Variovorax paradoxus: one gene and its partner. The protein of the gene in region 2 interacts with the protein of the main gene of each other region in a pairwise test. Links are inferred from orthologs where the notes say so. Each region holds a gene or a part of one and is shown on either strand. Other genes may lie near its edges.

Region 1 (3,156 bases), 3.2 Mb from region 2 along the record:
CGCTGGCGGGCTGCAGCTATCTGGCACCCTTGCTGCCCGACTACACGCCCACGGCGCCAGCGGCGCCTCCGCCGGTTGTGTCGCCCAGCGGGCTCGCGCCGATCACCGAGGAGCAGGTGGAACGCATCCGCGAGGCGATCGTCGCCAAGCCGCCGACGCCGGCCGTGGCCAAGGTCGTGCGCAGCGCGGCGCCGGCCATCGAGTCTTTTGTGCGGACCGAAGGCTGCATCACCGCGCGCAACGGCGCCGTGCTCAACCCCTTCGCGGCGCCGGGCCGGCTGTTCGACGGCACGGGCTTTCAGGGCGGGCCGATGGCGGAAATGCAGTACCACGACAAGACGGCCTGCGTGACCGTCAAGCGCATCCAGAACTGGAAGATGGTGTCGCCGAAGCTGCTGCGCTTCGACGTGGTCTACGTGGGCGACGACGGCGAGGAGCGCTCCGTGAAGCGGCATGAACTGATGCGCCAGCCGAAGGGCGGCTGGCTGTTTACGCGCTGAGCCGCTGGCGGCGGCCCGCGGCCGCCAGCGAAAGAAAAAGTGTGAAGCCCGCCGATAAGCCGGATTCTGTGCGTTGAGGTTGCCCCCAACGTGACCGCCATTACTCTGGGCCGTTTGTCGCCAAACGGCTCGATGCCACCTACCCGCCAGCTCAGCGGAACCACCTCGATACTGGCCTACTTGGTGTTGCTGCGCGCAGAGATTGCCCGTTTCACCCGAACTAAATCGGCTCGTCTCTGTTGCTCTGATCCTCACCTCGCGGTGGAGAGTCGTTAACTCCTGCGCTGTCCTGTGCAGTCCGGACGTTCCTCCAGTGCGGTCTTTCGACGCGGCGCCTTGCGGCGTCGCCCCTTTCGGGCTTGCACCAGCGGCGGTCTGGCGTGCTTCACGAAGGGGATTATCGCCTGATCCCCTCGCATCCGCCGGCGGGCCGACTCACAATGTCGCTTCGACCGACCTGCCCTGCCCTGCCCTGCCAACAACGCCCAAGGAGATCCAATGAAGGCCGAGAACATCCTCCAGACCATCGGCAACACGCCGCACATCCGCATCCACCGCCTGTTCGGCAATGCGAAGCAGCAGGTGTGGATCAAATCCGAGCGAGCGAACCCCGGCGGCTCCATCAAGGACCGCATCGCGCTCTCGATGGTCGAAGACGCCGAAAAATCGGGCGCGCTGAAGCCCGGCGGCACCATCGTCGAGCCCACCTCGGGCAACACCGGCATCGGCCTGGCGATGGTCGCGGCCGTGAAGGGCTACAAGCTGATCCTGGTGATGCCCGACAGCATGTCGGTGGAGCGCCGCCGCCTGATGCTGGCCTACGGCGCCACCTTCGACCTGACGCCGCGCGCTGGCGGCATGAAGGCCTCCATCGCCCGCGCCGAGGAAATCGTGGCCGGCACGCCGGGCGCGTGGATGCCGCAGCAGTTCAACAACCCCGCCAACGTCGACGTGCACATGCGCACCACGGCCGAGGAAATTGCGGCCGACTTCCCGGACGGCATCGACGTGCTGATCACCGGCGTGGGCACCGGCGGCCACATCACGGGCGTGGCGCGGGTGCTCAAGAAGAAGTGGCCGAAGCTGCAGGTGTTCGCGGTGGAGCCGGTGGCCTCGCCGGTCATCTCCGGCGGCGCGCCCTCGCCGCACCCGATCCAGGGCATCGGCGCCGGCTTCATTCCGAAGAACCTCGACACCTCGCTGCTCGACGGCGTGCTGCAGGTCGACGCCGAACCGGCGCGCGAAATGGCCCGCCGCTGCGCGGTCGAGGAAGGCATGCTCGTGGGCATTTCGTCCGGCGCCACGCTCGCGGCCATTGCGCAGAAGCTGCCGACGCTGGCACCCGATGCGGTGGTGCTGGGCTTCAATTACGACACCGGCGAGCGCTACCTCTCGGTCGAAGGTTTCCTGCCGGGCTGACAGCTATCTCTTTCATAGCGCCCCGGGCGCGTAAAATCTGCGGTCTGCTTGATAACCACAAGCCACACCGACATGCTGAGAATTTCTGAAATCAAACTGCCGCTCGACCACGACGACGCGGCGCTCCCCCAAGCCATTGCCACTGCCCTCGATACGCCGGTCTCCGGCGTGCGCGAGTTCAAGGTGTTCAAGCGCAGCTTCGACGCGCGCAAGCCGCAACTGCTGCAGGTCTACATCGTCGACGTGCAGCTCGCCGACGCCGAACTGGAAGCCGCATTGCTCGCCAGGCACGCCGGCCATCCGCACATCCAGCCTTCGCCCGACATGCGCTACACGCCGCCGGCGCATGCGCCCGAAGGCGCGCCCCGGCCGGTGGTGATCGGCTTCGGCCCCTGCGGCATCTTCGCGGCGCTGATGCTCGCGAAGATGGGCTTCAAACCCATCGTGCTCGAACGCGGCAAGACCGTGCGCCAGCGCACACGCGACACCTGGGGCCTGTGGCGCAAGAGCACGCTCAACCCCGAGTCGAACGTGCAGTTCGGCGAAGGCGGCGCCGGCACTTTTTCGGACGGCAAGCTTTACAGCCAGATCAAGGACCCGCGCTTCCTCGGCCGCAAGGTGATGGAAGAGTTCGTCAAGGCCGGTGCGCCGCCAGAGATTCTTTACGTCGCGCATCCGCACATCGGCACCTTCAAGCTGGTGAAGGTGGTGGAGAACATCCGCGAGCAGATCGTCGCGCTGGGCGGTGAAATCCGCTTCGAGCAACGCGTGACCGACGTGCACATCGAGGACGGCCCCACCGGCAAGCACCTTCGCGGACTCACCGTGCTCGACCAGACGACCGGCCAGAGTAGCGAACTGCGCGCCGACCACGTGGTGATGGCGCTCGGCCACAGCTCGCGCGACACTTTTTCCATGCTGCACGCGCGCGGCGTGCACATCGAGGCCAAGCCCTTCTCCATCGGCTTTCGGGTCGAACACCCGCAGGGCCTCATCGACCGTGCGCGTTGGGGCCGGCATGCGGGCCATCCGCTGCTCGGCGCGGCCGACTACAAGCTGGTGCACCACGCGAGCAACGGCCGCTCGGTCTACAGCTTCTGCATGTGCCCGGGCGGCACCGTGGTGGCGGCCACGAGCGAGCCGGGCCGCGTGGTCACCAACGGCATGAGCCAGTACTCGCGCAACGAGCGCAACGCCAACGCGGGCATCGTGGTGGGCATCGACCCGCGCGACTTTC
Region 2 (3,167 bases):
GCGGCACGCGCTCGCCGGGACGAATACGCACAATGGCAGCCAGCGCCACCGTGTCGGCCTTCGCTGTCTTCCAGCTGCCGTCGGGCTGCCTGACCTCGGCCCGTTCGGGCGCCAGCGCCAGCAGGCCCTGGATGGCGTTGCGGGCACGGTCGACGGCACGCGCCTCGATCATTTCGGCAATCGCATAAAGCGCCATCACCATCGCGGCCTCGGGCCATTGGCCGATCAGGAAGGCGCCCGTGACGGCCACCGCCATCAGGGCATTGATGTTCAGCCGCCCGCGGACCAGTGCCGCGAAGCCCTTCTTGTAGGTGTCGAGTCCGGCGAGGGCGATGGCGGCGAGCGCCAGCCCCATCTCCGCTGCCGTGAACCCGGCGCCCTCCGGCGCGAAAAATGAAATTGTCTCGGCCGCAATCGCCAGCACCAGCGCGGCAACCAGCCGCAAAAGCTCGGGCGTGAAGAGGCCGGTGCGGCGCGCCATGCCGGCAGCAGGCTGCGCGCCGGCCGCATCGTTCAGCGGCTCGGGCTTGAACCCGGCCTTGCGGATGGCTTCGAGCGCATCGGGCAACGCGGTGCCATCGGCCGTGATCGCCATCGTGCGTTCGCCGAGGCGAAAGCGCAGCCCGCTGATGCCGCGGACGGGCTCGAGCGCGCGGCGAATCTCGGACTCTTCGACGGCGCAGTCCATGGTGGGAATGCGAAACAGCAAAGCGCCTTTCGGAACGTCGGCTGCGTGGATGGGCGCGGACACCGATCCGCAGGCGGAGCTGCCGCAGCACGCTGTTTCGGCAGGGGCCGGCGGCTGCCGATGAGCATGCGGCGCCACGGGCTTCAGGGCATTCTGGTTCGTCATGAAAGCCATTGGAAACCCTGAAGCAGGTGTAGAGTCAAACGACGATTCGCCACTTCATTCTTGCCGCATCATGAAAATCGGAGAACTGGCCAAGGCCGCGAACACGCCGGTGGAAACCATCCGGTACTACGAGCGCGAGCAGCTGCTGCCCGAGCCGGCGCGCACCGAAGGCAACTACCGCATCTACGACGACGAGCATGCGCAGCGGCTGGGCTTTATCCGCCGCTGCCGTTCGCTCGATATGACGCTCGACGAAATCCGCAGCCTGCTGCGGTTTCGCGATGCGCCAGGAGAAGACTGCGGCGAGGTCAACCAGCTCTTGGACGACCACATCGGCCACGTGGCCGCGCGCATTTCCGAACTCAAGACGCTGGAGAAGCAATTGAAGGCACTGCGGCTCCAGTGCTGCGGCCCCGAATCGGCGCAGAACTGCGGCATCCTGCAAGAGCTGGACACCGCCGAGCTCGCCACAGAGCCTTTCGGGCAGCACGCGGGGCATGTGCATGGATCGCTGCACGCACCCCCGAAGCGATCGGCCTGAATCGGCCTCGCAGGCCCCGCTACTTGCCGATGAGCTGGGTGAGCTTCTCCGCCTCGAAGCTCTCGTCACGCGCCGCATCGCAAGGCACGCAGTCTTTGGTGCCCGGATGCGCAGACAGCTTCTCGATGGCCTGCCACAGCAGCGCGATCTGGTGTTCCTGCCCCGCGGCGCTGTCGATCAACCCGCGCATCGCCTGGCTCAGCGGATCGTCGTCCTGCGTGATGCCGTAGGCGGAAAACTTCTGCGGCGCGGCCACGTCGGCGCTCTCGCCGGCCTTCGACGGAATGATGCGTGCGGGAATGCCCACCGCGGTCGCCCCTGCCGGCACCGGCTTGATGACCACCGCGTTGCTGCCGATCTTGGCACCGTCGCCGACGAGGAAGCCGCCCAGCACCTTGGCCCCCGCGCTCACCACCACGTTGCGCCCCAGGGTCGGGTGCCGCTTGGTGCCTTTGTAGAGCGAGGTGCCGCCCAGCGTCACGCCCTGGTAGATGGTGCAGCCGTCGCCGATCTCGGCGGTTTCGCCCACCACCACGCCCATGGCATGGTCGAAGAACACCCGCTCGCCGAGCTTGGCCGCCGGGTGGATCTCGATGCCCGTGAGCCAGCGCGCCCAGTGCGCGATGAAGCGGGCCGGCCACTTGAAGCCGTGCGTCCAACAGGCGTGTGCCCAACGGTGCAGCACCACGGCGTGGAAGCCGGGGTAGACCGTGATCACTTCCCAGGCGCTGCGTGCGGCCGGGTCGCGTTCGAGGATGCACCGGATGTCGGCGCGCAATCGAGAAAACATCGCTGCCTTTGTTGTCGTTATATCGATAGGGCCCGGGCAGTCTAAAGCGCGGGGTCTTCGCGTACGGGCGATGGGGTTTTAGACGCGTGGGCGGCGTCGGCCATGGCCTTGGCAATGCCGCGAAGGATGTGAATTTCCTCGGGCGTGGGCTGCGCGCGGTTGAAAAGCTGCTGCAGCCGGGGCATCAGCTTTTTGGGCGCCTGCGGGTCGAGAAAGCCGATTTCCACCAGCGAACGCTCCCAATGCTCGAGCATGCCCGCCACCGCTTTCGCATCGGCCGCCGCGATCGGCGCGGTGGCGTCGCGCACTTCGTAGCCGCCCAGCGCCAGGCGCCATTCGTAGGCCACCACCTGAATGGCGGCGCCAAGGTTCAGCGAACCGAAGGCCGGGTCGGTCGGAATGCTCAGCGCCACGTTGCAGCGGTAAACGTCCTCGTTGCGCATCCCGAAGCGTTCGGAGCCGAACAGGAAAGCCACGTGCTGATCGCCCTGCTTCGCGAGCGGTTCCAGGTGCTCGCGCGGGGTGCGCGTGGGAGGGCCGAAGTCGCGCGGAATCATCGCGGTGGCGCACAGGTGGGTGATGCCGTCGAGCGCTTCGTCGAGCGTTGCGACGATCCGGGCGTTGGTCAGCACGTCGAGCGCGCCGCTGGCGCGCTGGATGGTTTCTTCCCGCCGAAGCACGTTGGCCCACCTGGGCGCCACCAGCACGAGGTCGTCGAAACCCATGGTCTTCATGGCGCGGGCGGCGGCGCCCACATTGCCGGCATGGCTGGTCTGGATCAGGATAAAACGGGTGCGCATGGAGGGTTTGGAGACACGAAACGGGCGGAGCCGGTAAAATGACCGATTCTCGCCGCCCGCATCGCCGGGCCGCAGGGTCGCCTTCAGAGGGGGACCACTCCCACCGTTCTTCTCACAATCCAGAATGTCGTCCCCCAACCTGCATCCCATGCTCAATGTGGCCGTCAAGGCCGCACGCGCCGC

The links.
Region 1: the proteins of cysE (region 2) and cysK interact in binary tests that used the Escherichia coli proteins (3 or more experiments, as listed by UniProt). The link is inferred for Variovorax paradoxus from one-to-one orthologs.

What each region holds. Positions count from the first base shown.
Region 1 is NZ_JAUSXG010000001.1:4,378,921-4,382,076, forward strand. Bases 119-2,958 are described here. They hold cysK (cysteine synthase A), read left to right. Parts: upstream 119-998; coding sequence 999-1,919; downstream 1,920-2,958. Other genes in these bases: QFZ42_RS21030 (hypothetical protein), read left to right, coding at 119-500; QFZ42_RS21045 (NAD(P)/FAD-dependent oxidoreductase), read left to right, coding at 1,992-2,958. In the rest of the region: more of QFZ42_RS21030, read left to right, coding at 1-118; more of QFZ42_RS21045, read left to right, coding at 2,959-3,156.
Region 2 is NZ_JAUSXG010000001.1:1,154,603-1,157,769, reverse strand. What follows is about bases 310-3,160. They hold cysE (serine O-acetyltransferase), read right to left. Parts: upstream 2,206-3,160; coding sequence 1,414-2,205; downstream 310-1,413. Other genes in these bases: QFZ42_RS05410 (inositol monophosphatase family protein), read left to right, coding at 3,109-3,160; QFZ42_RS05415 (RNA methyltransferase), read right to left, coding at 2,226-2,984; cadR (Cd(II)/Pb(II)-responsive transcriptional regulator), read left to right, coding at 924-1,394; QFZ42_RS05430 (heavy metal translocating P-type ATPase), read right to left, coding at 310-853. In the rest of the region: more of QFZ42_RS05430, read right to left, coding at 1-309; more of QFZ42_RS05410, read left to right, coding at 3,161-3,167.